Regions from separate parts of the Limnohabitans sp. INBF003 genome, predicted to be linked through region 1. Evidence: predicted binding sites of a transcription regulator. Region 1 holds the regulator's gene; each other region holds the start of a gene.
What was found. Region 1 encodes sigma-54, which starts transcription at its own class of promoters, with help from an activator protein. Its sites were predicted from a motif close to TGGCANGNAANCTGCTTT; they were not measured.

Region 1 (9,520 bases):
AGGCAAGCGCATCCATTCAGTGAGAAAGGACTTTATTCTAAGTTTGCATGCAGATAAACACGTTCAAAAGCCATAAACCCATGACTTTTCCGCACAAATCCACTGTTGTTTAATCGTGTCATGACCAACATCTATGTCCCTGAGGTCCTGATCAGCGAAGTGGGCCCACGCGATGGCCTGCAGTCGGTCAAAGCCACCATGCCCACCGCCGACAAGCTGCGCTGGATCGATGCACTGGCAGCTGCTGGGCTGCGCGAGATCGAAGTCGCCTCGTTCGTGCCCGCCCAACTGCTACCGCAAATGGCCGATGCAGCGCAAGTGGTGCAGCATGCCTTGCGCCACACAGGCGTGCGGGTGATGGCCCTGGTGCCCAACCTGCGGGGCGCCCAAGCGGCACTTCAAGCGGGCGCACAAAAGCTCACCCTCCCGGTATCGGCCAGCCCTGCGCACTCCATGGCCAACGTGCGCAAGACGCCCGAAGCCATGGTCGAAGAGGTCAAGGCGGTTTTGCGCTTGCGCGACGAGATCGCGCCGGGCGTGCCCGTTGAGGTGGGCATGTCCACCGCCTTTGGCTGCACCTTGCAAGGGGCAGTCCCCGAAGACGATGTGGTCCGCCTGGCGGTGTTGCTGGCAGAAACGGGCGTGGACGAGATTGGCCTGTCGGACACCACGGGCATGGGCAACCCGGCGCAAGTGAGTCGCTTGTTCAAGCGCCTGTTTCAAGAAATCGGCGCTCTCACAGGCTCGGCCCACATGCACAACACCCGGGGGCTCGGCCTGGCCAATTGCCTGGCCGCTTACGAATCGGGCGTGCGCACCTTCGACAGTTCACTCGGCGGCCTGGGCGGCTGCCCTTATGCGCCAGGGGCATCGGGCAATGTGGTGACCGAAGATTTGGTTTTCATGTTCGAGGCCATGGGCGTGTCCACTGGAATCGACCTGACCCAACTCATGGCCGCACGCGCCCCACTGCAAGCCGGGCTGCCTGGCGAGCCCATCTATGGCATGACGCCCGAGGCGGGCCTGCCCAAGGGCTGGCCCGGCTATTGAGCACCTCTGCACACACCAATCACCCACGGCGGCGGCAGCATTGCAACCTTGAACCCGCATAATCGGGGCGCATGGACAAGCTCAAAGCCTTCGAAACCTTCGTCTCGGTTGCCACCAAAGGCAGCCTGACCGCCGCCGCCCGGGCCGAGGGCGTGGCCCCGGCCATCATTGGCCGCAGACTCGATGCGCTGGAAGAAAACCTGGGCGTGAAGCTGCTGGTGCGCACCACCCGGCGCATCACCCTGACCCACGAAGGCAGCGCTTTTCTGGAGGATTGTCAGCGCTTGCTCTCCGATGTGGCCAACGCCGAAGCCAGTGTGTCAGCAGGCGGCGTGAAGGCCAGTGGGCATTTGCGCATCACCGCCCCGGCCGGTTTCGGCCGCCGCCATGTGGCCCCGCTGGTGCCGCGTTTTCGCGAACTGCACCCCGATGTGTCGATTTCGCTCAACCTGAGCGACCGGGTGGTGGACCTCGCGGCCGAGGGTTTTGACTGCGCCGTGCGCGTGGGCGACATGCCCGACTCGTCTCTGGTGAGCGTGCGCATGGCCGACAACCGCCGCCTGTGCGTCGCGACCCCGGCTTACCTGGCGCGGCGCGGCACGCCTTTGCAGCCCTCCGACCTGTTGCAGCACGATTGCCTGACCTTGTCGAGCGATGCCTCACAAACCCGAGGCTGGGCTTTTCGCACGCCAACCGAACCGGGCCACGAAGTCACACACCTGCGCCCCGGTGGTCCGCTCGACTGTTCGGACGGCCAAGTGCTGCATGACTGGTGCCTGGCGGGCTACGGCATTGCCTGGCGCAGCACCTGGGAAGTCGAAAGCGAAATCCAGTCGGGCCAGCTGGTGGCGGTGCTGGAAGACTTTGCCGCCCCGCCCAACGGCATCTTTGTGGTGTTCCCGCAGCGCAAGCACTTGCCATTGCGGGTGAGGCTGTGGATTGACTACCTGAAACACCACTACGCTCAAGCCGGTTACTGGCAAACAAGCCTCAATTGATCCCCTGCGGGCACAAAAAAGCCCGGACAAGCCGGGCCGATGTACTTCAGGCAGGAAAGGCGTGCGCTTTCTACGCCCTCAGATCACTTTTTCAGGCATTCAGACATGAAAGCCTTGCGCTCATCGCCTTTTTTGCCCGCGGCTTCAGCGTTGCAAGTTTTCATCTTGCTTTGCTGTTTTTCTTGTTTATTGGCACTCAGACAATCTTTCATGAAGGCTTTGCGCTCATCGCCCTTTTTGCCTTCGGCCGACTTGTTGCAGGTGGCCATTTTGCTTTGCTGAGGGGTTTTTTCTGCGGCGGGGGCCGACGCGGCAGCAGCGGGTGCAGCAGCAGAAGCCGCATTGGCAGCGGGACCCGCAGCGAAAGCCATGCCAGAAACCAAGGCAAAACCCAAAGCAGCAACAGAGATGGAATGACGCATGAATGAACTCCCAAAAAGATGATCAATGCTGCACGGATGTGCAGACCCTTCATTAACGCGCAAAAACCGCCGCAGGTCGACACCCCTTGTGAGCAACTGTAATGGCCGCACAGAAAAACGCCCCCTGCTGCAGGCACCCCGGCGGCAAGCCACCCCATCCCCGTAAAATCGCTCCCTATGCTTTCTGCCAAACAACATTTGCTCACGGCCCTGGCCGCAGAGCTTGAAAAACTCCAACCCGGCGCCGGTGCGCGCGCGGCATTTGAATCCCCCAAAGTGGCCTCCCACGGTGACCTGGCTTGCACGGCCGCCATGCAACTGGCCAAGGCCCTCAAGCAAAACCCCAGGCAGCTGTCCGAAACCCTGCGCACGGCCTTGTTGTTGACGCCCGCATTTGAACGCTGGGTGGACGCGATCGAGATCGCCGGGCCAGGCTTCATCAACATCCGTCTCAAGGACGCGGCCAAGCAGGCGGTGGTCCACGAGGTGCTGCAAGCCGGTGCCGACTTTGGCAGCCAAAGCGCCAAAACCGACAAAGTGCTGGTCGAGTTCGTCTCGGCCAACCCCACCGGCCCCCTGCATGTGGGCCATGGCCGCCAAGCCGCCTTGGGCGACGCGATCTGCAACCTGCTGGCCACACAGGGGCAGCAGGTCTACCGCGAGTTTTATTACAACGATGCGGGCGTGCAGATTGGCACTTTGGCCAACTCCACCCAGCTGCGCGCCAAGGGCTTCAAGCCGGGCGATGCCGAGTGGCCCAGTGGCGAAAATGCACCGGCTTACAACGGTGACTACATCCAGGACATCGCCAACGACTTCATGGCTAAAAAGACCGTCAAGTCCGATGACCGCGAATTCACAGGCAGCGGTGACTTGAACGATCTGGACGGCATGCGCCTGTTTGCCGTGGCCTACCTGCGCCACGAGCAAGACCTGGACTTGAAGGCCTTTGATGTCCAGTTTGACAACTATTACCTGGAGTCGAGCCTCTACACCAGCGGCAAGGTCGACGCCGCCGTGCAAAAACTGCGCGAAGCGGGTAAGACCTATGAGCACGACGGTGCGCTGTGGCTCAAGTCCACCGACTACGGTGACGACAAGGACCGCGTCATGCGCAAGGGCGACGGGACCTACACCTACTTTGTGCCCGATGTGGCCTACCACATCACCAAATGGGAGCGCGGTTTTGGCCGTGTGGTGAACATCCAGGGCACCGACCACCACGGCACGATTGCCCGGGTGCGCGCAGGCCTGCAGGCTGCAGGCGTGGGCATTCCCGAGGGCTACCCCGACTACGTTCTGCACACCATGGTGCGCGTGATGCGGGGCGGCGAAGAGGTCAAGATCTCCAAGCGTGCCGGCAGCTATGTCACGCTGCGCGACCTGATCGAGTGGACCAGCAAGGACGCGGTGCGCTTCTTCTTGCTGTCGCGCAAGCCCGACACCGAATACATCTTCGACATCGACCTGGCGCTGGCGCAAAACAACGACAACCCGGTCTATTACGTGCAGTACGCCCACGCCCGCATCTGCTCGGTGCTGGCCGCTTGGAAAGAAAAAGACGGTGGCGATGTGGCCACCTTGGCCAAGGCCGATTTGTCGCCACTGCAAAGCCCGCAAGCCCATGCGCTCATGCTGGCTTTGGCCAAGTACCCCGAGATGCTGACGTCTGCGGCCACCGACTTTGCGCCGCACGACGTGACCTTTTACCTGCGCGACCTGGCCTCGCTGTACCACAGCTATTACGACGCCGAGCGCATCCTGGTGGACGACGAAGCGGTCAAGACCGCCCGCCTGGCCCTGGTCGCGGCCACCGCACAGGTGCTCAAAAATGGCCTGCAAGTACTGGGCGTGTCAGCACCCCAAAAAATGTGAACGGACTCAACAGCATGCAACTCCACCCCCAACGCGGCGGTACTTTTCTGGGCTTCATCATCGGGCTGGTGCTCGGTCTGGGTGTGGCTTTGGCTGTGGCCGTTTATGTGACCAAGGTGCCCACACCTTTTTCCAACAAAAACCAGCCACGCACCAACGACCAGGACGTGCAGGAAAGCCAGAAAAACAAGGATTGGAATCCGAACGGTGTGTTCCAGCCCAAACCACCCGCAGAGGTGCCCGCAAGCACCACCGCCACACCCGCACCGAATGCCGTCGCCGACAAACCCGCGCCCACGGCACCTGTCAAAAGCACACCCGAAGTCAGCAAGACCGAGCCGCGTCCAGCGGTCACTGCCGACCCTTTGGCTGATTTGGCCAAATCCAAGTCGGGGCTCTCAACCCCTGCCGCCCCCAGCGCCAGTGCCGATCCGTTTGACTACGTCATCCAGGTCGGCGCTTACCGGACCAGCAACGACGCCGATGCCCAAAAAGCCAAGCTGGCCATGATGGGCCTGGATGCCAAGGTCTCTGAGCGAGATCAAGCCGGCCGCACCATCTTCCGTGTACGCTTGGGCCCCTTTGCAGACAAAGCCGCCGCTGAAAAGATTCGCACCCGCCTGGAGGGCAGCGGCATTGAAAACACCTTGGTGCGTGTTCAGCGCTGAACCCACCCTTCATGATCTGGAGCACCCCATGAAACGCCGTTTCTTCTCTACCGCCTTGGTGACTGCCTCCGCGTGGCTCAGCACCTCTGCCGCCTGGGCCCAAGCTGTTGTGTTCAAGTCCGGCAAAGACTTCTTGACGCTGGACCGTCCTGTGGCCACCGAAGCGGGCACAGGCAAAGTCGAAGTCATCGAGTTCTTTTGGTACAGCTGCCCCCACTGCAATGCGTTTGAGCCCACCTTTGCCCAATGGGTCAAAAATGCGCCCAAGGATGTGGTGGTGCGCCGCATCCCAGTGTCTTTCCGCGACGACTTTGCGCCGCAGCAGCGCCTGTTTTTCACGCTCGAAGCCATGAATTTGCTCGACACCCTGCATGCCAAGGTGTTTGCTGCGGTCCATATTGAAAAGCTGCCACTCAACACCGATGCCAGCGTGCTGGCCTGGGCAGACAAGCAGCCCTTGGACAAAGTCAAGTTCAACGAGATCTACAAATCGTTTGGCCTGGCCAGCAAACTCAAGCGTGCGGTCCAATTGCAAAACGACTTCAAAGTCGAAGGCGTGCCCTCCTTGGGGGTGGCCGGCCGCTATTACGTGGACGGCACACTGGCTGGCAGCATGGAGCAAGCGCTGAAAGTGGCAGAAGCCCTGATCGCCCAGTCGCGCCCTGCCCAAAGCACCGCCAAAGCAGCCAAGAAGAAAAACTGAGCCTGCGCCAGCAGGCCCAACCCAAGCCCGCGGGTGAGTCACCTGAGCGGGCTTTTTTTATGCCTTGGCACACGCAGCAAGAGCGATCTGCTCGCTCTTGCCTCTACAATCAAAATTCGTCATCAGCAAGATTCATGCCCCCAATGACAATTCTCCGAACCATCAGCCTCCTCGCCGCAGCGCTGAGCTTGTTTTGCACGCCTGCCTGGGCCGAAAAAGCCGACCGAGACAAGCCCATGCTCATTGAGGCGGATGCGATGCGCCACGACGAAAACAAGCTGCTCACCCATTTCATCGGCAACGTGGTCGCTTTCAAGGGCACCATGGTGCTGCGCGGTGCGCGCATGGAAGTGCAACAAGACAAACAAGGCCAACAAGTGGCTCACGTCTGGGCGGCGCCCAAAGAACGGGTGTTCTTTCGCCAGAAACGCGAAGGGGTCGACGAGTTCACCGAAGGCGAAGGCGAAATGGCCATTTACGACAGCCAGGCCGATGTGGTGACACTGATCCAGCGGGCAGAGGTCCGGATTTTGCGCGGCACGGAATTGGCCGACCAAATCAATGGCGAAAAAATCGTCTTCAACAACACCACCGAAGTGATGACCGTTGATGCCCCCCCCAAAGGTGCCAAAGCCACAGACCCGCGCGACCAACGTGTGCGCGCTGTGCTGACCCCCCGGAAAACGGTCACGCCGTCGCCCCCCACAACGGCACCGACTTCGGCAGCCCCCGCACTGCGGACCAGCCCGAGTGCAGGCGAAAGTCAAAAACCATGAGCGAGCCACTGGTGACCAGTCGACTGGAAGCACACCACCTGAAAAAGGCCTATGGCAGCCGCAAGGTGGTGCACGATGTCTCCGTGCAGGTAGGCAAGGGCGAAGTGGTCGGTCTGCTGGGCCCCAACGGCGCTGGCAAAACCACCTCGTTTTACATGATCGTGGGCTTGGTCCGCGGTGATGGCGGCCAGATACTGATCGACGGCGAAGACGTGACGCGCATGCCCATCCACAAGCGCTCACGCATGGGTTTGTCTTATCTGCCGCAAGAAGCCTCCATCTTTCGCAAGTTGAGCGTGGCCGACAACGTGCGTGCCATTCTGGAGCTGCAAACCGATGCACAAGGCCAGGCACTGCCGCAGGCCGACATTGAAAAACGCCTGAGTGAACTGCTGGCCGACCTGCGGGTGGACCATCTGCGCGACTCGCCCGCCGTGGCCTTGTCTGGCGGCGAACGACGCCGGGTCGAGATTGCACGCGCCTTGGCCACCGACCCGCGCTTCATCTTGCTGGACGAACCCTTTGCCGGCATCGACCCGATCGCCGTCATCGAAATCCAGCGCATCATTGCCTTCCTCAAGCAACGTGGCATTGGTGTGCTCATCACCGACCACAACGTGCGCGAGACCTTGGGCATTTGCGACCACGCCTACATCATCAGCGAAGGCCGCGTGCTGGCGGCTGGCACCCCCGAAGAGATCGTGTCCAACACCGAGGTGCGCCGGGTGTACCTGGGCGAACACTTCCGAATGTGATGAACCGCATACCGTCCGCACACTACCTGAAAGCACAGCCATGAAACCCGGTCTGTCGCTTCGCATGTCCCAGCACCTGGCGCTGACGCCCCAGTTGCAACAATCGATCCGCCTGCTGCAACTGTCCACGCTGGAGTTGTCACAAGAGGTCGACCAGATGCTGGACGACAACCCGTTTTTGGAGCGCAGCGAAGAAGAAGCCCCCATGGAGGCTTTTGGCCTGGACCAGACCGACACCCGAGTGAGTCTGGGCGACCGCGTCAGTGAAACAGCCAGCACGGCCAGCAGCAGCGATGACAGCGCCAGCGAAACCCGTGACGAAGCCGTGACCGATGTGGCCGAAAGCTGGGACGGCGACGGCAGCGTGGACATGCGCCCCGACGACAGCGAATGGGGCGGCGACGCCGGACCACGCCAGAACAACGGCGAAGAAACCGCCGACGCCATCGACCTGGCCCGCAGCAGCGGCTCGCTCACCGACTTTTTGCACCGCCAGGCCTTGTCGCTGCGCCTGTCCGAGATTGACCGCGCGGCCCTGCGCTTTCTGATCGAGTCGCTCAACGACGATGGCTACCTGACCGACACCCTGCCCGAGCTGGCCGCCAGTCTGGCAGGCAGCGAGGACTACGAACAACTGGACGAACTGGTGCACCGCTTCACCGTGGCGCTGGGTTTGCTGCAATCGCTCGAACCGGTGGGCGTGGGTGCCCGCGACTTGGCCGAGTGCATGCGCATCCAGATCAAGGCCTTGCTCAAAGACGCACCCGACGACGAAGTCACCCAGGCCGCACTGGCCGTGTGTGCCCAGCCGCTGGAAATGCTGGCCAAACGCGACTTCAAGCGCCTGGCCGTGGCCTGCGGCCTGAGCGAAGCCATGGTCAAAGCCGCCATCCCGTTCATTGCCCGGCTGGAGCCCAAACCCGGCCGCCCGTTTGCGCAGGCCGAACAAAACATCGTCATTCCCGACGTGCTGGTGGTGAACACCAGCAAGACGGCCACGCCCAAATTCCGCATCCAGCTCAACCCCGACGTGATGCCCAAGCTGCGCGTGCACGACATCTATGCCAACGCGCTGCGTGGCAGCAAAGGCTCGTCACACGCGGGCTTGCAACAACGCCTGCAAGAAGCCCGCTGGTTCATCAAGAACATCCAGCAGCGCTTTGACACGATCCTGCGTGTGTCCACCGCCATCGTCGAGCGGCAAAAGAACTTTTTGACGCACGGCGAGCTGGCCATGCGCCCGCTGGTGCTGCGCGAAATCGCTGACGAGTTGGGCATGCACGAGTCCACCATCAGCCGTGTGACCACGGCCAAATACATGTCCACGCCGCAAGGCACGTTTGAGCTGAAGTATTTCTTTGGCTCGGGCCTGGGCACCGACAGCGGCAGCGCGGCATCGAGCACCGCCGTGCGCGCGCTGATCAAGCAGTTTGTGGCGGCCGAAAAACCGGCCAAACCCCTGTCTGACAACCAGATTTCCGAAATGCTGAAAGAGCAAGGCATCGACTGCGCCCGGCGCACGGTGGCCAAATACCGCGAAGCCCTGAAGATCGCGCCTGCGAACCTGCGCAAAACCCTTTGAGAGTATTCGAGTGAATTCATTGAACCTGTTCATGCCTTGCGCCGCTGGCGTCGAGGGCTTTTTGGCCGACGAGGTCCACGCCATCACGGGGCTGACCGGCCATGACCTGATGACCGGACGCGGCGGCGTGATGGCCCGCGCCTCCTGGCGCGACGCCATGCGCATCAACCTGCACAGCCGCCTGACCCAGCGCGTGCTGGTGCAGCTGTCGGTGACCGACTACCGCAACGAAAACGACCTGTACAACGCCGCCAGCGAAGTGGCCTGGGAAATCTGGTTCACACCCAAACAAACCTTCAAAATCGACATCACGGCGCAACACAGCCCGCTGACCAGCCTGAACTTTGCGGCCCTCAAAATAAAAGACGCGGTGGCCGACCGTTTTCGCGCCAAACGCGGCGAGCGCCCCAGCGTGGACACCACCTGGCCCGATGTGCGCATTTATGCCCACGTCACGCCCGAAACCCTCACGCTCTACATCGACACCTCGGGTGAGCCGCTGTTCAAGCGCGGCTGGCGCACCGACAAGGGCGACGCGCCTTTGAAGGAAACCCTGGCCGCCGCCATGATCGCGGCCAGTGGCTGGGACGCCACCGTGCCTTTGTATGACCCCTGCTGCGGCAGCGGCACCATCCCGATCGAAGCGGCTCAAATCGCCTGCGGCATTGCCCCCGGTTTGCAGCGGCGCTTT
Region 2 (9,520 bases), 430 kb from region 1:
CGACCAGTTGCCGAATGCTCTTTTCTTTCATCTCGCTGCCCGGCCCTCGAGCGATGACTTCGCCGCGCTCCATCACCAGATACTGGTCCGCCAGTTCTTCGGCAAAGTCGTAGTACTGCTCGCACAACAGCACCGCCATGCGCTGGCCTTGCAGGCCCACATCGGCCAGCTGGCGGATCACGCGGCCAATGTCCTTGATGATGCTGGGCTGGATGCCTTCGGTGGGTTCGTCCAGGATCAGCAGTCGCGGCTTGGCGGCCAAGGCGCGAGCAATCGCCAACTGCTGTTGCTGGCCGCCTGACAAATCGCCACCTCGGCGGTGCAGCATTTGTCTCAGAACAGGGAACAGTTCAAACAACTCGGGTGGAATGGATGTGCCGCCAGGCTGTGTGGCCAGGCCCATCAGCAAGTTGTCTTCCACCGTGAGGCGGGCAAAGATTTCGCGGCCTTGCGGCACATAGCCAATGCCTGCGGCGGCCCGCTCGTAAGGTTTGGCCAGACTGATGTTCTGCCCGGCCAGACTGATGCTGCCGCTTTTGATGGGCACCAAGCCCATGAGCGATTTGAGCAGCGTGGTCTTGCCCACGCCGTTGCGGCCCAGCAGCACGGTGACTTGGCCAAGATCTGCGCTCAGACTCACATCGCGCAGGATGTGGGAGCCGCCGTAGTACTGGTGAATGTTGTTGACTTCAAGCATGACTGCAATTCCTGAACAATTGAATCCCTTGTGGGAGCGAGCCCCTGCTCGCGAATATGTGCTGTGGCTATGCAGGGATTCGGCCGCAGGGGCGACCTCCCACCATGGCACACAAGATCAGCGCCCCAAATAAACTTCAATCACCCGCTCGTCGGCCTGCACCTGATCGAGCGTGCCCTGGGCCAGCACCGAGCCGTCGCACAGCACGGTGACGATGTCCGAGATGGTGCGGATGAAGCCCATGTCGTGCTCCACCACCATCAACGAGTGCTTGCCCTTGAGCGTCAAAAACAGCTCGGCGGTGCGTTCGGTTTCAAAGTCGGTCATGCCCGCGACGGGTTCGTCCAGCAGCAAGAGCTTGGGGTCTTGCATGAGCAGCATGCCGATCTCCAGCCATTGCTTTTGACCGTGGCTGAGCACACCGGCCAGGGTGCTGACGCTGTCCGCCAAATGGATGGTGTGCAGCACTTCGGCCAGGCGGTCTGACTGCCCTGAATCGAGCTTGAAGAACATCGAGGCTTTGACGCCCTTGTTGGTTTTGAGCGCGAGTTCGAGGTTTTCAAACACCGTGAGGTGTTCAAACACCGTGGGCTTTTGGAACTTGCGGCCAATGCCCAGCTGCGCGATCTCGGGTTCGTTGTGGCGCAGCAAATCGATGATGCTGCCAAAGAACACGCTGCCTTCGTCAGGGCGGGTCTTGCCGGTGATGATGTCCATCATGGTGGTCTTGCCCGCACCGTTGGGGCCGATGATGCAACGCAGCTCGCCCGGCGCGATGTCGAGCGACAGCTTGTTGATGGCCTTGAAGCCGTCAAAGCTCACGCTCACGTCTTCCAGGTACAGAATGCGGCCATGGGTCACATCGACCTCTTTGGCGTCTTGCACCACGCGGCCATAGCCTGCGCTGCGGCCACCGGACTCGGTCGATTGGCTCAGCAGCTTGGCGTGTTCGGCCACACGCTGGGCCCCTTTTTGCAAGAGATCGGGCGTCATGCGGCACCGCCTTTTTTCGTCAGAAGCTGGGCCTTGATCTTGGCAACCAGGCCCACCACGCCTTGCGGCAAATACAAGGTGACCGCGATGAACAGCGCACCCAAAAAGTACAACCAGAATTCAGGCGCTGTGACCGTCAGCCAACTTTTAGCGCCGTTGACCAAAAAGGCCCCGACGATCGGGCCGATCAAGGTGCCACGGCCACCGACGGCTGCCCACACCGCGATCTCGATCGAGTTGGCTGCGCTCATCTCGCCCGGATTGATGATGCCCACTTGTGGCACGTACAAAGCCCCAGCAATGCCGCACATCACGGCCGAGATCACCCAGATGCTCAACTTGTAAGGCAGTGGCGAATAGCCCGAAAACATGACCCGCGTTTCTGCATCGCGAATGGCCAGCAGCACGCGGCCGTATTTGCTGCCCACCAGCCAGCGCGAGAACAAGTAAAAGCCCAGCAGTGTCAAACCGGTGATGACAAACAGCACCATGCGCATGTTGGGGGTGGCAATCGGCAGGTCCAAGATCCGCTTGAAGTCGGTGAAGCCGTTGTTGCCACCAAAGCCGGTTTCGTTGCGGAAGAACAGCAGCATGGCTGCATAGGTCATGGCCTGGGTGATGATGGAGAAATACACCCCTTTGATGCGCGAACGGAAAGCAAAGTAACCGAACACAAAGGCGATGAAGCCCGGCACCAACACCACCAGCAACACGGTGGCGATGAAACTGTCCGACAGCAGCCAGTGCCAAGGCAGCTCTTTCCAGTCCAGAAAGACCATGAAGTCGGGCAGATTGCTTTTGTAGTTGCCGTCCTGGCCGATCTGGCGCATGAGGTACATGCCCATCACATAGCCACCTAAAGCGAAGAACAGCCCATGGCCCAGCGACAGGATGCCGGTGTAGCCCCAGATCAGGTCCATGGCCAGCGCACAAATGGCGTAGCACATGATCTTGCCGATCAGCGACACCGCGAAGTCGCTCAAATGCAAGGGGCTGCCCGCAGGCACCCACAAATTGAGCACCGGGGCCAAAAAGCCTACAGCGATCAGCGCCAGCAAGAAAGCCATCCAGGCTTTACGCCCCAACAAGGGCGCAGGAGTCGGTAATTTAAATGAAGTCATGTTCATGCCCCTGTTCACGCTTCAGCGCTGCGGCCTTTCATCGCAAAAATGCCTTGCGGGCGCTTCTGGATGAAGACGATGATGAACACCAGCACGCAGATCTTGGCCAGCACAGCGCCGGTCCAGCCTTCGAGTAACTTGTTGACCAAGCCCAGGCCCAGCGCGGCATACACGGTGCCCGCCAATTGGCCCACACCGCCGAGCACCACCACCATGAACGCGTCCACGATGTAGCTTTGGCCCAGATCGGGGCCGACGTTGCCCACCTGGCTCAGGGCGCAACCGGCCAGACCTGCAATGCCCGAGCCCAGCGCAAAGGCATAGGTGTCGATGCGGGCGGTGTTGACGCCCGTGCACGAAGCCATGGGGCGGTTTTGCGTGACACCACGCACAAACAGGCCCAGCCGCGTCTTGGCAATCAACAAGGACATGCCGATCAGCACAGCGGCGGCAAACACAATGATGATCACACGGTTCCAAGGCAATTGCAGGTTGGGCAGCAATTGCAGCGAACCGCTCATCCATGAGGGGTTTTCAACACCCACGTTTTGCGCACCAAACAAGCTGCGCACGCCTTGCATGAGCACCAGGCTGATGCCCCAAGTGGCCAACAAGGTTTCAAGGGGACGGCCATACAAATGCTTGAGCACAGTGCGCTCCATCACCGCGCCCACCAGGGCCGAAGCGATGAACGCCACCGGAATGGCCACCAACAGATAAGCGTCAAATGCGCCGGGCAGGTGATCACGGAACAGGGCTTGCACCATGTAAGTGGCATAGGCACCGATCATCATCAACTCGCCGTGGGCCATGTTGATCACGCCCATCAAGCCATAAGTGATGGCTAAACCCAACGCTACCAGCAGCAAGATGGAGCCGAGACTGGCCCCCGTGAACAAAGCGCCCAAGCGCTCGCCCCAGCGCAAGTTGTCCTGCACTGTGGCCAAGGATGTCTGGATTTGTTTCTTGACCGAAGGCTCTTGCTCATCAGCCAGGCGCTGGTTCAGCAACAACAAGGTCTCGGGCTGTTTACTGTCGGCCAGCTCGCGGGCGGCCAGCAAGCGGTCGTTGGGTGCATCGCTGGCCAGCAGCGCTGCAGCGCGGGCCTGACGCACCAGGCTTTGCACGGTGGCATCTGTTTCGGCAGCCAAGGCCTTGTCCAGCAAGGGCTTGCGGCTGGCATCGGGTTCTTTGAGCAATGACAAGGCCGCCAGGCGACGCACCTTCACATCAGGGCTGAACAACTTGAGCGCCGCCAAGGCGGTGTCGAGTTCGCCACGCAGGCGGTTGTTCAGCATCACATCTTCGGCATCAGCAGGCACGGGCACCGACTGGCCCGTGACCGGGTCTGTGCCCTGGCCATCACGGACCATGATCACCTGGTCTTTGCTGATCTTGACGACATCGTCCGACAGCGCCTGCAGGTAGGCTGCCGTTTTTTCATCGCCCTGGGCCACCGCTTTGGCCAGTGCTTCCACGCGGGCATCGCTCTCTCCGACCGCAATGCCACGGGCCTCCTGAACCGTCAAGGCGTGCGCAGCCGTCAGGCCCCACACGGCGCTGACGATCAACGCACCTTTCACCATCCATTTTTTCATTTTGCTCATCTCTGGGTCTGACAACGCTGCGGACTGATGCCTCAGCTCCGGCAAACAGTCATGTCGGGGCTGAAGCCACCGACCTACAAAGTACAAATTGACCTGTAGGCCGGAGCTTCTACTCCGACAGGGTTCACGCTTTCAAACGATCACTTCTTAACCGATCACTTCTTGGCAGGTTCGTCAGGCTTGACGTCGTTGCCGGGGATGTAAGGGCTCCATGGCTTGGCTTTGACCGGACCCGGTGTCTTCCACACCACGTTGAACTGGCCATCGGCCTTGATCTCGCCGATGAACACCGACTTGTGCAGGTGGTGGTTTTTCTCGTCCATCTTGCTGGTGATGCCACTTGGTGCTTTGAAGGTTTGACCGGCCATGGCAGCAATGACTTTGTCGGTGTCAGTCGACTTGGCTTTTTCAACGGCTTGCTTCCACATGTTGATGCCGATGTAGGTCGCTTCCATCGGGTCGTTGGTCAAAGGCTTGTCTTTGTGACCGGCGATGCCCTTGGCTTTGGCATAAGCCGCCCACTTCTTGGTGAACTCGTCGTTGGCCGGGTTCTTGATGCTCATGAAGTAGTTCCATGCAGCCAAGTGACCGACCAAGGGCTTGGTATCCACGCCGCGCAATTCCTCTTCACCCACCGAGAAGGCCACCACGGGCACGTCTTTGGCTTTCAGGCCCGCGTTGCCCAGTTCTTTGTAAAAAGGCACGTTGGAGTCGCCGTTGATGGTGGAGACCACAGCGGTCTTGCCACCGGCAGAAAACTTCTTCACATCAGCCACGATGGTTTGGTAATCACTGTGACCAAACGGGGTGTACTTCTCATCGATGTCGGAATCTTTCACGCCTTTGCTTTTCAGGTAAGCGCGCAAAATTTTGTTGGTGGTGCGGGGGTACACATAGTCGGTGCCCAGCAAAACCCAGCGCTTGGCCGCGCCGCCTTCTTTGCTCATCAGGTAATCCACTGCGGGAATGGCTTGCTGGTTGGGCGCTGCGCCTGTGTAGAACACGTTTTTGGACAGCTCTTCACCTTCGTATTGCACGGGGTAGAACAGCAGGCCGTTCATTTCTTCCACGACGGGCAACACCGATTTGCGGGACACCGAAGTCCAGCAACCAAAGATCACCGAAACTTTGTCTTGACCGAGCAGCTGCTTGGTTTTCTCAGCAAACAAAGGCCAGTTGGAAGCGGGGTCCACGATCACGGGCTCCAGCTTTTTACCGAGCACGCCACCTTTGGCATTGATCTCGTCAATGGCCATGAGCACGGTGTCTTTCAACACGGTCTCGGAAATGGCCATGGTGCCCGACAGGCTGTGCAGCACGCCCACCTTGATGGTGTCAGCGGCCAGTACCTGAACAGAAAAAGTCAAACTGCCCGCCACCAAGGCTGCGGCGGTGGCGAGGGCTTTGAGGTTGCCACGGCGGTTCATCATGAGATCACTCCAATCAGGGAAGTAGGTTTGTTCAACAAAAGGGCGGAGCGCTTGCAACGCTGGAACCTCTCTTGCAAGCGGCGTGCCAACCCAAAGCAGAACCCTTGCACCCACTTCATGGCCATGGCATTGCCCTAGAAATTTTCCAAGCCCCTATAAAGGGCACGCTCTTTGCTTGATGGGATGCATTCAATGCACCCACTCTTTCAGAACGCACCAAAATGGAATTAACCCCTCGAGAAAAAGACAAGCTGCTGATCTTCACAGCAGGCCTTTTGGCCGAGCGCCGCAAAGCGCGCGGACTCCAACTCAACTACCCGGAAGCCATTGCGCTGATCAGCGCCGCCGTCATGGAAGGCGCACGGGACGGGAAGACCGTGGCCCAACTCATGAGCGAAGGCCGCACCGTTTTGACGCGTGCCGACGTGATGGACGGCATCGCCGAAATGATCCCCGACATCCAGGTGGAGGCCACTTTCCCGGACGGCACCAAATTGGTGACCGTGCACCAACCCATCGTTTGAACATTCAAAAGGACACCCATGAAAAATTTGGCTTTGACACTTTCTTTCGCCCTCTTGAATCTGGGCTCTGCCGCTTGGGCACACGACGGGCACGGCCTGGGAGGTTCCCACTGGCACAGCACCGACGTGCTCGGCTTTGTGGTCGCAACCGGCTTGGTGGCCCTGGCTGTTTATTTGGGAAAAAAGTGAGTCGCGTATGACCCCCGGAGAACTTTTGATTGACCCCGGCCAACACGCCCTGAACGTGGGCCGTCGCACCTGCACGCTGGTGGTGCAAAACGCCAGTGACCGCCCCATTCAGGTGGGCTCGCACTACCACTTTGCCGAGACCAACGCAGGCCTGCGCTTTGACCGCGCTGCGGCACAAGGCATGCGGCTGAACATCGCCTCGGGCACCGCCGTGCGTTTTGAGCCCGGCCAGCAACGCACGGTAGAACTGGTGGACTACGCCGGTGACCGCGTGGTGTTCGGTTTTCGGGGCCTGACCAACGGGCCACTTGACGGTGCACCCGACATCCTCCTGAACGACAACGCACAGAAAGCCACTTGACATGGCCCACATCGACAAACGCGCTTATGCCGAAATGTTCGGCCCCACCGTGGGCGACCGGGTTCGCCTGGCCGACACGGCCTTGGTGATCGAAGTTGAAAAAGACTTCACGCTGCAAGCCGGGGGCTACGGCGAAGAGGTCAAGTTCGGCGGCGGCAAAACCATCCGTGATGGCATGTCGCAATCACAGCGCACCAACAAAGAAGGTGCGATGGACTGCGTGCTGACCAACGCCCTCATCATCGACCACTGGGGCATTGTCAAGGCCGACATCGGCCTCAAAGGCAACCGCATCGCAGCCATTGGCAAGGCGGGCAACCCCGACACCCAACCGGGCGTGGACATTGTGATTGGCCCCGGCACCGAGATCATCAGTTGCGAAGGCCTGATCGTCACCGCAGGCGGCATCGACAGCCACATCCACTTCATCGCGCCGCAGCAGATTGACGAAGCGCTCGCCAGCGGCGTGACCACCATGCTGGGCGGCGGCACCGGCCCGGCCACCGGCACCTTTGCCACCACCTGCACGCCCGGCCCCTTCAACATCGAACGCATGATGCAGGCGGCCGACGCCTTTCCGATGAACCTGGGCTTTCTGGGCAAGGGCAATGCCAGCTTGCCTGCCGCGCTGCACGAACAGATCAGCGCAGGCGCGATTGGCCTGAAGCTGCACGAAGACTGGGGCACCACGCCCGCAGCCATCGACAACTGCCTGAGCGTGGCCGAAGAAACCGACACCCAGGTGGCCATCCACACCGACACGCTCAACGAGTCGGGCTTTGTCGAAGACACGGTGGCCGCCTTCAAAGGCCGCACCATCCACACCTTTCACACCGAAGGCGCGGGCGGCGGGCATGCGCCCGACATTTTGAAGGTGGTGGGCGAAGCCAATGTGCTGCCGTCGTCGACCAACCCCACACGGCCTTACACCATCAACACGCTCGACGAGCATGTGGACATGCTCATGGTCTGCCACCACCTGGACCCGGCGATTGCCGAAGACCTGGCCTTTGCCGAAAGCCGCATCCGCAAGGAAACGATTGCGGCCGAAGACATCCTGCACGACCTGGGTGCCATCAGCATGATGAGCAGCGACAGCCAGGCCATGGGCCGGGTGGGCGAGGTCATCATCCGCACCTGGCAGACCGCACACAAAATGAAGCAGCAACGCGGCAGCCTGCCCGGCGACACGGACCGCCACGACAACGCCCGTGTCAAACGCTACATCGCCAAATACACCATCAACCCTGCGATTGCGCACGGCATGAGCCACGAAGTGGGCAGCATCGAAGCGGGCAAGTGGGCCGATCTGGTGATCTGGAAACCCGCATTTTTTGGTGTGAAGCCCGCTCTCATCATGAAAGGCGGCTTCATCGCGCTGGCAGCCATGGGCGACCCCAATGCGTCCATCCCGACACCGCAGCCGGTGCATTACAGGCCCATGTTTGGCAGCTTTGGGGGTGCGCTCACGCGCAACTCGCTGACCTTTGTCTCGCAGGCGGGTTTGCAGGCGGGCATCGGTGCGCGTTATGGCTTGGCCAAAACACTGAGCGCTGTGAAGAACATTCGCCAAGTCGGCAAAAAAGACATGGTCCACAATGACTACGCGCCCTGCATGGAAGTCGATGCCCAGACCTATGCGGTGCGCGCCGACGGCCAGCTGCTGGTGTGCGAACCGGCCACCAGCCTGCCCATGACGCAACGCTATTTTTTGTTCTGAACGCCCATGCCCGATGTTTTTGTGGGAGCGAGCCCCTGCTCGCGAAAGCTCGTTCTGCGCTGGCCGTCATTCGCCCGCAGGGGCGGCCTCCCACAAAACAGATGCTCTGGCACTGTCTGTCGTCGCCAGATTCACATCCATTTTCAATGTCCACACTGATTCACTGCTCCAAACTCATGCCGCAAGGCCGCGGCCTGGCCCGCGTGCTGGTCCAACGCGCCAGCACCATCACCCTCGACTGGGACGTTCGCCAGAAAAGCCGCTTTGACGCGACCGACAGCAACAGCCGCCAGCTGGGCATCTTTTTGCCACGCGGCACCGTGGTGCGCGGCGGCGACGTGCTGGTGGCCGAAGATGGCTCGCTGATTCGCGTGGAGGCTGCACCGCAAGCGGTGCTGCGCATCACCGCGTGTGCCGAACACGGCTCGCCCTTCGACCTGACCCGCGCCGCCTACCACCTGGGCAACCGCCATGTACCGATCGAGCTGCAGCCCGACCACCTGAAGATCGAGCCCGACCATGTGCTGGCCGACATGCTGCGTGCCATGCACATGACGGTGGTGACCGTGTCGGAGCCCTTTGAGCCCGAAAGCGGCGCTTATGGTGACCACGGTGGCCATTCGCATGGCGGTCATGTTCACAACCACGACCACATACATTCACACGATGAGCAGGCCACAAGGGCCGAGCCCCATGTGCACGGCCCCGGTTGCAAGCATGAGCACTGACACCGCGCCTTCGGGTTTGTTGCAACTGATCTGGCTCGCATCACCTGCACTGCCAATCGGCGGCTTTTCGTACTCCGAAGGCCTCGAAGCCGCCATCGAGCAAGGTCTGGTGCACGACGAACACAGCGCCACCGATTGGGTGGTCGACCA
Region 3 (9,520 bases), 490 kb from region 1:
GGCCAAGCCAAAAAGCAATTGTGGCGTCAGGATCGGGGAAATATTTTTCAACATGACTGACTAACATGTTAGTTATGATTCGCTCGATTCATACCGGTGATTACCCTTGTTGTGCGGCATTTGCGACAGCACTGGTCACGGGGTGCTGCGCTCCGTAACATGCAAGGCATGTCTTGCTGGAAATTTTTATGATCCCTGCTTTTTTGCCATGCACCGACGGTTCCCGTTTGGGATTGGGCGGCGCGCCGCTGGGCAATCTGTTTGAGGCCATGGACGATGCGCAGGCCCGTGCCGTGGTCGATGCTGCCTGGGCTGACGGCTGCCGCAGCTTTGACACTGCGCCGCACTACGGCCATGGTCTGTCCGAGCGGCGTCTGGGCGACGCCTTGCGCGGTCACCCGCGCAGCAGCTTGCGGCTGTCGAGCAAAGTGGGGCGTTTGCTCACCCCGCAGGCCCAGGTGCCGCATGAACAGCACAGCTATGTGAACACCTTGCCTTTTGTGCAGCACTGGAACCTGTCGGCCAGCGGCGTGCGCCGCAGTGTGGAAGACAGCCTGCAGCGCCTGGGTCTGGCCCAGCTTGATGCGGTCTACATCCACGACATCGACGCTGGCACGCACGGCGCCCAGGCCGACGCCGTGTTGCGTCAGGTGCTGGAAGAGACCTTGCCCGAGCTGGCACGGCTCAAAGCCCAAGGCCTGCTCAGCCACATTGGCCTCGGCGTGAACGACCACCAGATCGTCGAGCAGGTGCTGCGCCACGCCGATCTGGATGTGCTCATGCTGGCGGGCCGCTACACCTTGCTCGATCAATCCGCCTTGCCCACGCTCATGCCGCAGTTGCTCAGGCGGCGCGTGGCGCTGGCGCTGGGCGGGGTGTTCAACTCCGGCATCCTGGCCACGCGCGTGGCGGCAGATCGCCCGCTGAGCTTCAACTACGCCCCGGCCGCACAGGCCTGGGTGGACAAAGCTCTGGGCATGCAGGCGGTGTGCGACCAGCACGGCGTGAGCCTGCCCGCTGCCGCCTTGCAGTTCGCCCTGGCCCACCCGGCCACGCAGATCGTCATGCTGGGCGTGCGCAGTGCCGACCAGTGGCAAGCGGCCCGGCAAGCCCAGCGTGAAGTGATTCCGGCCGATTTCTGGCAGCAGCTGCGCCACGAAGGCTGGATGCCTGCCGAAGCGCCAACACCAGGAGAAGCACCAACAACGGGAGCACTGGCATGATCGACGCCCATTTCCACTGCTGGCAACTGGCGCGGGCCGACTATGGCTGGCTCACGCCCGAGCTGGCCCCCATTTACCGCGATGTGTCCGTGGCCGACTGGCAGCGCCAAGCCCGGGCCCGGGGCGTGACCGGTGGCCTGCTGGTGCAAGCGGCACCTACGAAGCAGGAGACACAATTTTTGTTGCAGCAAGCGCAGGACAACCCCGCCGTGCTGGGCGTGGTCGGCTGGATCGACATGCTGGCCCCGGACGCCGTGCAGCAGGTGGCGCGTTGCGCCGAGCAGCCCTTGCTCAAAGGCCTGCGGCCCATGCTGCAAGACCTGGGTTACCCTGACTGGATCTTGCAGCCCGCCATCCAGCCCGTGCTGTCGGCCATGGCCCGCAGCGCTCTGGTGTTCGATGCCCTGATCACACCGGTGCACCTGCCGCGCATCCTGGCGCTCACCCAGGCCCACCCCGATTTGACCGTGGTGGTGGACCATGGGGCCAAACCCGTCATCCACGCAACGGCCATGGGCCCCTGGCGCGAGGCGATGACGCAACTGGCCCGCCAGACAGATCCGGCCAAAGTGGTGTGCAAATTGTCGGGTTTGTGGACCGAGGCCCCGGCGGGTCAACCTGTGGATGTGGCTCGCCCCTGGTGCGAGGCCCTGCTGAACATCTGGGGTCCTGAGCGCTTGCTGTGGGGCAGTGATTGGCCCGTGCTGGAGTTGGCTGGATCGTATGCCGAATGGCGTGAACTGTCTCTGGATGTGCTGGCCAGATTGCCAGCGCAAAAACAAAATGCGGTGCTGGGCGACAACGCCCGGCGAATTTACAGCCTTTGATCGGGCGAAATATCGGGCATCAGGGGCACGCGCTGTTGATGGGGTTTGTGGGTTGGACCGGCGGCCTCAACGTGCCGGGTAAACCAGTTGCCAGCCTTCAGGGCAGTAAGACGTGTTCGGATAAAACTGTCCGACTGAGCTGCAAAAGTAGCTGCTGCCAGCGGGCTGAGGCGGCGGCATGTACGTGACGGCAGGCGTTACGTAAGTCACCTGTGGTGGTGCGTAGCTGGGCTGGTTGGCCGCTGCGCTGATGGCTGCGCCTGCAATGCCCAAGACGATCAGTGGACCCAGCCAGTCCGAAGAGCGGTGTTGGTGGCCCGTGTATTGGCGCTGCTGGTAGCCGCGTGGGCCATCTGCCAATGCAGGGGTGCTGAGGGCAGCAGCGGAGAGTGCAATGACCAAAGTGCCGAGAATTTTCTTCATGGGGAGCCTCAGGGTAGACCGTGTTCACCCATAACGTGATGGCCTGCAAGACGTTGACAGCCTTGGGTGATGGGCTTCGCTCAGTTGTAAGCAGCTGTGACGGGGGCGGTCAATGCTCTTTGAGGACACGCCGGTATTGCACCGCTTCGGCCACATGCGCGGCTTCAATGGTGTCGCTGCCTGCCAGATCGGCGATGGTGCGTGCCACTTTCAGGCTGCGGTGGACGCTGCGCCCGCTCCAGCCCAGTTTGGCCGCCGCTTTTTGCAGCAAGGCGCTGGCGCTGTCACTCATGCGGGCTTGGGTGTCGATGGCCTGGCCTTGCAGGTCGGCGTTGGCACAGCCTTGACGGGCCAGGGCACGTTCGCGGGCGGCCAGACTGCGTGCGGCAATGGTCTGGGTGTTTTCGCCGGGGGGTGAACTCAGCAAATCCTTTGCCGGCAGGCTGGGCACCTCAATGTGCAAATCAATCCGGTCCAGCAATGGGCCGCTGAGCTTGCCTTGGTAACGACTGACCTGGTCGGGCGAGCAGCGGCAAGCCCGCGTGGCGCTGCCCAAGTAGCCGCAAGGGCAGGGGTTCATGGCGGCAATCAATTGAAACCGTGCCGGAAACTCGGCCCGCCGTGCGGCCCGTGCGATGGTGATGGTGCCTGTTTCCAGGGGCTCGCGCAGGGCTTCCAAAGCGGCTCTTGGAAACTCGGGCAGCTCATCGAGAAAGAGCACACCATGGTGCGCCAACGAAATCTCACCCGGGCGGGGCGGCGAGCCGCCACCCACCAGCGCCACCGCGCTGGCCGAATGGTGCGGCTGGCCTGTGGGGCGCTGCGCCCAGCGGGCCAGGTCAAAGCGTCCCGCCAGGCTGGCAATCGCTGCCGACTCCAGTGCGTCTTCGGTGCCCATGGGCGGCAGCAAACCTGCAAAGCGCTGCGCCAGCATCGACTTGCCCGAACCGGGCGGGCCGACCATGAGCAAGGAATGTCCTCCGGCAGCAGCGATCTCCAGCACCCGTTTCACGCCCGCCTGGCCTTTGACATCGGCCAGGTCGGCATACAGTGGAGGTACCGAGGGCGTGGTGGGTGCCACCCGAGCCCAGCCATCGCCGGGCTCGGGTGGGGGCTCGTTCGAGGGCGGTAAAAACTGTTGCACCACATCGAGCAAGTGGCGCGCCCTAAAGACGGTGGCATCGGGCACCAAGGCTGCTTCTTCGGCGCTGCCCGGTGGCAACACCAAGCGGGTGCGCACCTGTTGCTGGCGCAGCACCAGGCTCATGGCCAGCGCGCCACGCACCGGCCGCAACTCGCCCGACAAAGACAACTCGCCCGCAAACTCGTAATCGGCCAGTTGGTTGGCGTCAATCTGGCCGCTGGCCGCCAGAATGCCCAATGCAATGGGCAAGTCCAACCGCCCGGAGTCTTTGGGCAAATCGGCAGGGGCCAGGTTGACGGTGATGCGTTTGTTGTGCGGAAACTCAAGCCCGCTGTTTTGCAAGGCGGAGCGCACGCGTTCACGCGCTTCCTTGACCTCGACATCGGCCAAGCCCACCAAGGTGAAGCTGGGCAAGCCATTGGCCAGATGCACCTCAACGGTGACTGCTGGCGCTTGCAAGCCGATCAATGCACGGCTACGCACCAAACTGAGACTCATATTTTCTCCCTGCCCCACGCTGGTGCATGGTGTGTGTCCGTGCACGCAGACCTCACGCACCGGACTTGTTTGAATGCCATTCAACCATGCACAGAGTGAGCGCGCACTGGTAAATGCCCTTGGAACGTGCAGTCAAGGCAGGTTGGCACGCTATCTGCATGAGGTGCTTGTCTTCTCTTCACTTCATTGGAGTTCCTCATGAAAAAAATCCTCGTTCCTTCTTTGATCGCCCTGGCTTTGGGTTCTGTAAGCGGTTTGGCTCAAGCCCAAGCAGTGGCAGCACCTGAGAGCAGCCTGTCCTTCAACGTCGGTGCCACCACTGATTACCGTTACCGTGGCATTTCCCAGTCACGTCTGAAGCCTGCTTTGCAAGGTGGCGTGGATTACGCGGACAAGAGCGGTTTCTATGTGGGTGCCTGGGGTTCCAGCATCAAGTGGATCAAGGATGCAGGCGGTGACGCCAATGTCGAGGTCGACTTGTACGGTGGCTACAAAGGTGCTGTGGGCGATGTCGCTTATGACGTGGGTTTCTTGCGCTATGAGTACCCCAGCAACAAACTGGCGGTGAGTGCCAACACCAACGAACTCTACGGTGCAGCCACGTTTGGCCCCGCCACACTGAAGTACTCGCATGCCGTGTCCAACCTGTTCGGCTTCGCAAGCAGCAAGAACAGCTATTACGTGGACTTGAGCGGAACGTTCGATCTGGGCAGCGGCTTCAGCCTGGTGCCGCACGTGGGCTACCAATCCGTCAAAAACAACGCCACTTATTCGTACACAGACTATTCGTTGACCTTGGGTAAAGACTTGGGCAATGGTTTGTCCGCTTCAGCGGCTGTGGTGGGCACAGACGCGGACAAGGCTTTGTACGTCACGCCCGCTGGCAAGTTCACCGGCAAGACCGGCCTGGTCGTCGGCCTGAAATACGCCTTCTGATCTCCCTCAATTCCAACAAGGAGCCATCATGAAACTGGTGACCGCCATCATCAAACCCTTCAAGCTGGACGAAGTGCGTGAAGCGCTTTCGGGCATCGGCGTGCAGGGTATCACCGTGACCGAAGTCAAAGGCTTTGGTCGCCAAAAGGGCCACACCGAGCTGTACCGTGGCGCTGAATACGTTGTGGACTTTTTGCCCAAAGTGAAGATCGAAGCCGCTGTCTCTGACGAACTGGTCGAGCGCGTGATCGAAGCCATCGAAGCCGGTGCCCGCACCGGCAAGATCGGCGACGGCAAGATCTTCGTTTATGACCTCGAACAAGTGGTTCGCATCCGCACCGGTGAGACCGGCGGCGAAGCCCTTTGACAGACAAGAAAGAGAGTCAACAAATGAAAAAACTGCTCGCAACCCTGGCCTTGGGCCTGAGTTTGGGTTTGGGTGTGTTCGGTGCGGCTTCTGTCGCCACTGCACAGACCGCGCCTGCCGCCGTGACGGCACCTGCTGCCGAAGCCAAGGCCGATGCGGCACCTGCGCCTGCCGCGCCAGCGGCCGCAGCCCCCGCTGCAGCCGAAGCCGCCCCAGTCCCCGTGCCCAACAAGGCCGACACCGGCTGGATGATGCTGTCCACCATTTTGGTGATCCTGATGGTCATTCCCGGCCTAGCCTTGTTCTACGGCGGTTTGGTGCGCAGCAAAAACATGCTGTCGGTGCTGATGCAGGTCGTGGTCACCTTCTCGATGATCACCGTGCTGTGGTTCGTTTACGGCTACAGCCTGGCGTTCACCGAAGGCAATGCGTTCATTGGCGGCTTGGATCGCCTGTTCATGAAAGGCATCTGGGACAACGTCGCAGGTACCTTTGCCAACGCGGCCACCTTCAGCAAGGGTGTCTACATCCCTGAAATCTCGTTTGCCGCATTCCAGGCCACGTTTGCAGGCATCACCTGTGCGCTGATCGTGGGCGCCTTTGCCGAACGCATCAAGTTCTCTGCGGTGCTGGCCTTCATGGTGCTGTGGTTCACCTTCAGCTACTTGCCTGTGGCGCACATGGTCTGGTTCTGGATGGGTCCTGACGCTTACGCTTCCAAAGAAGTCGTGGACGAAATGACATCCAAAGCCGGTCTGCTGTGGCAGTGGGGCGCGCTGGACTTCGCTGGCGGTACCGTGGTGCACATCAACGCCGCTGTGGCTGGCTTGGTGGGTGCCTTCATGGTGGGCAAGCGCGTGGGTTATGGCCGTGAAGCCATGGCCCCTCATAGCCTGACCTTGACCATGGTGGGTGCGTCCTTGCTGTGGGTGGGTTGGTTCGGCTTCAACGCGGGCTCGGCTCTGGAGGCCAACGGTTTCGCAGCACTGGCCTTCATCAACACCTTGATCGCCACAGCGGGTGCCGTGTTGGCCTGGTGCGTGGGTGAAGCCCTGATGCGCGGCAAAGCCTCCATGCTGGGTGCGGCTTCGGGTGCGGTGGCCGGCTTGGTCGCCATCACGCCAGCCGCAGGCAACGTCGGCATCGGCGGTGCGCTGATCATTGGCTTCATCGGCGGCTTTGCCTGCCTGTGGGGTGTGAACGGTCTGAAGAAAATGCTGGGTGCTGACGACTCGCTTGACGTGTTCGGTGTGCACGGTGTCGGCGGCATCGTAGGTGCCTTGCTGACCGGTGTCTTCAACTCGCCCGTTTTGGGTGGCCCGAGCGCCGTGGGCGACTGGGTCACCGTGGCCATGGTTACGCCCGATGCCTATTCCATCGCTGCACAAGTGTGGATTCAGGCCAAAGCTGTCATGCTGACCATCGTCTGGTCGGGTGTGGTCTCGGTGGTCGCCTTCAAGATCGTGGACCTGACCATCGGTCTGCGTGTCTCGGAAGAAGAAGAGCGCGAAGGTCTGGACATCTCCTCGCACGGCGAGTCGGCTTACCACGGTTGATGCGTCGGGTGGCGTCCAGCCACCGGCCTCTCAAAAGCCCGCAGCGCTTGCGCCCTGCGGGCTTTTTCTTGGGCGGCGGGGGCACAGACACGGCCCGTTGCCGCCGTACTTCACTTCACCTCGGGCAGCATCAGCCGAAAAGCCTGCATCACCGGCGACTGGTCGGCCTTGCGCCAGACCGCTTCGGTGGCCACCAGCGGTTTGTCGCCGCGCAGGGGGCGGTACACCACGCCCTCGCGTTGCAGGGCTTTCAGGCAGGCGGGCACCAGTGCCACGCCCAGACCCCCGCTGACCATGCTGACGATGGTGTGCATCTGGCGGGCGGTGAAGATTTGCGGGCTGAAGCCGTGTTTCATGCAGGTGGCCACGATGGCGTCGAACATCATTGGGCCGTTGTGCCGCTCAAAGCCCAAAAACTGTTCTTGTGCCAGCTTGCCCAAAGGTACGCTGGCCAGAGCCGCCGCCGGGTGGTGTTCTGGCAAGGCCACCACCAGCGGCTCGTGCATGACCAGTTGCGCGTCCAGTGTGGCGGGCAGGTCCGAGGTCTGGAACACCAGGCCCATGTCGATGCGCCCGCTCTCCACGTCGTGGATCAGCTGGTCGGTGTTGCCTTCGAGCAGGGACACCTTCACACGGGGTGTAGGGTTCAGAAGTTAGTGTCAAAACATGAAAAGTTATGTCAGTATTTTTCAGAAGTTATTGTCAGATTCCTACAGATTTGCGGTGTGTTGCTGTCACGCTGAAGTTGAGTCTATTTGAATGACTGCTGAAGCCCACCCACTGATCTTTGTAGTTTGGCCTATTGAACTTTGTAGATTGCGCCTGTCTCAGCGCTTCATCAAGCGTTGACGGTGGGTTGGTTTGGTTTGCGGCTGAGAATTAATAAACCGGCAACATGTGGTGGTTGGAGTTGAGTTCAAATCCGTTCTACTCCACCATTTTCATTTCCATGGATGCCCTCTATGGAAAACCGAACACCCCGCTAAGGCCCAGTCCTGGCGGGGTTTCGCGTTTTGCGTGTGGATTTTGGGTCCCGGAAAACCCGCCTTTTGGGCCCATCACGCCCTGTATTGGCTCTCTACTCTCCGAAGTCATTGGATGAGAGAGGGCAACATCCACACGCACGGCTCCTTGTAAATCAAGGACTTACGAGTGTTGTCACAATTCCATTTTTTTACAGGAGTGCTGGAGCAATTTGGCATCCAAATGCTCTCTATCCAGCTTGCGCAATGATCAAATTGCAAACGTGCACAGCGATGCGCAGCCGTTATAGGAATGTCTGGTCGAGGCGGCGGACATCCCGAGGCTGAGACTGATGTTTTGTGCCTGCCATGATGGTCGTTCGCTATGCAGTGCATCCAGTGACCGGTCTACAGCCCACAGCAGTCACAGCTCAAAGGACAGCTTGAACTGGCGCCGGGGCACGACTACTTGTGGCCTGGGTTATGGGGTGCTATCAGATCGGAGCTCGATTAAGTCCTAGATACTGATCATCTACCTGCCGATTTAATGCCCGCTGACTACGAATACTTTCGATTCGCGGTTAAATCCTGACTCTGCGCGTTCAGCTCGGCCTGAGTTAGCCCCCTGAAACACAGTCCCGTCGGTATTCCTTAAACTAAGAAACAGGAATACGACCATGGATATGACTATGTCTTCAGCAACGCCCGTTCGGGTGGAAGTGGTGACCAGCGTTCAGCGCCGCAGGCGTTGGACCCCAGAGCAAAAGCTTGAAATCGTCAAACAGACCAACGAACCTGGCAGCTCTGTCTCGATGGTGGCCCGGCAATTCGGCATCACTGCAGCGCAACTCTTTCAATGGCGAAAGGCCTACCTGCAAGGCTCACTGATGGCGGTTGGTGCCAACGAAACCGTGGTGCCAGCGTCTGAACTGCAAGAGGCTATGCGCCGCATCAAACAACTCGAAGGCGCACTGGGCCGCAAGACTTTGGAGAACGAGATTCTCAAGGAGGCTGTGGACTTTGCCAAAGCAAAAAAGTGGATTGCGCGCTCGCCAGTATTGCCCGGGGGCGAGCAGTGAGGGCCGTCTGCGTTGCCCTTAGCGTGTCTCGTAGCCATGTGTTGGCCAGGCGAGATCGCCCATCCGAATGGACAGACTTGAGAAAGTCTCCACCGCGCAGCGATGACGTCGTCATCAAGCAAGCCATTGCCAACGTGGTCAATCACCGCGCCACCTACGGCTACCGCCGTGTCTGGGCACGCTTGCGGCTGGAAGGGCATGACCGGGTCAACCACAAGCGGGTTTACCGGGTGATGCGTGACGAAGGTTGGCTTCTGTACCGCCACGGAAAAAAGCCCGTCGACACAAGAAAGCACGACGGCAAAGTGGCCGTCAAGGACAGTGATGTGCGCTGGTGTTCGGACGGCCTGGAGCTGTAGTGTGACAACGGCGAGAAAGTCCGAGTGGCGTTTGCGCTGGACTGCTGCGACAGGGAAGTCATGAGCTGGGTGGCCACCACCAAAGGCATCGATGCAGCCTTGGTGGGCGATTTGATGATGCAGGCGGTGGAGAACAGGTTTGGCCC

Region 2: the regulator sigma-54 is predicted to act here: its motif matches at 6,009-6,026, upstream of ureA (urease subunit gamma).
Region 3: the regulator sigma-54 is predicted to act here: its motif matches at 4,259-4,276, upstream of ACZ5VE_RS14420 (TorF family putative porin).

What each region holds. Positions count from the first base shown of each region.
Region 1 covers NZ_AP029222.1:186,777-196,296, reverse strand. Annotated here, with positions in the region: gene ACZ5VE_RS00940 (hydroxymethylglutaryl-CoA lyase) at 121-1,050, shown strand; gene ACZ5VE_RS00935 (LysR family transcriptional regulator) at 1,122-2,048, shown strand; gene ACZ5VE_RS00930 (PsiF family protein) at 2,132-2,470, opposite strand; gene argS (arginine--tRNA ligase) at 2,648-4,345, shown strand; gene ACZ5VE_RS00920 (SPOR domain-containing protein) at 4,360-5,013, shown strand; gene ACZ5VE_RS00915 (thiol:disulfide interchange protein DsbA/DsbL) at 5,042-5,716, shown strand; gene lptA (lipopolysaccharide transport periplasmic protein LptA) at 5,860-6,492, shown strand; gene lptB (LPS export ABC transporter ATP-binding protein) at 6,489-7,247, shown strand; gene ACZ5VE_RS00900 (RNA polymerase factor sigma-54) at 7,288-8,829, shown strand; gene ACZ5VE_RS00895 (THUMP domain-containing class I SAM-dependent RNA methyltransferase) at 8,840-9,520, shown strand, end outside.
Region 2 covers NZ_AP029222.1:614,104-623,623, reverse strand. Annotated here, with positions in the region: gene urtE (urea ABC transporter ATP-binding subunit UrtE) at 1-697, opposite strand, end outside; gene urtD (urea ABC transporter ATP-binding protein UrtD) at 815-1,690, opposite strand; gene urtC (urea ABC transporter permease subunit UrtC) at 1,687-2,811, opposite strand; gene urtB (urea ABC transporter permease subunit UrtB) at 2,826-4,409, opposite strand; gene urtA (urea ABC transporter substrate-binding protein) at 4,574-5,845, opposite strand; gene ureA (urease subunit gamma) at 6,070-6,372, shown strand; gene ACZ5VE_RS02965 (hypothetical protein) at 6,391-6,561, shown strand; gene ACZ5VE_RS02960 (urease subunit beta) at 6,569-6,922, shown strand; gene ureC (urease subunit alpha) at 6,924-8,642, shown strand; gene ureE (urease accessory protein UreE) at 8,798-9,370, shown strand; gene ACZ5VE_RS02945 (urease accessory protein UreF) at 9,360-9,520, shown strand, end outside.
Region 3 covers NZ_AP029222.1:3,076,450-3,085,969, reverse strand. Annotated here, with positions in the region: gene ACZ5VE_RS14445 (RbsD/FucU family protein) at 1-54, opposite strand, end outside; gene ACZ5VE_RS14440 (aldo/keto reductase) at 189-1,223, shown strand; gene ACZ5VE_RS14435 (amidohydrolase family protein) at 1,220-2,050, shown strand; gene ACZ5VE_RS14430 (hypothetical protein) at 2,117-2,473, opposite strand; gene ACZ5VE_RS14425 (YifB family Mg chelatase-like AAA ATPase) at 2,583-4,115, opposite strand; gene ACZ5VE_RS14420 (TorF family putative porin) at 4,314-5,051, shown strand; gene glnK (P-II family nitrogen regulator) at 5,080-5,418, shown strand; gene ACZ5VE_RS14410 (ammonium transporter) at 5,442-6,974, shown strand; gene ACZ5VE_RS14405 (LysR family substrate-binding domain-containing protein) at 7,085-7,606, opposite strand; partial or broken gene ACZ5VE_RS14400 (IS3 family transposase) at 8,614-9,520, shown strand, end outside.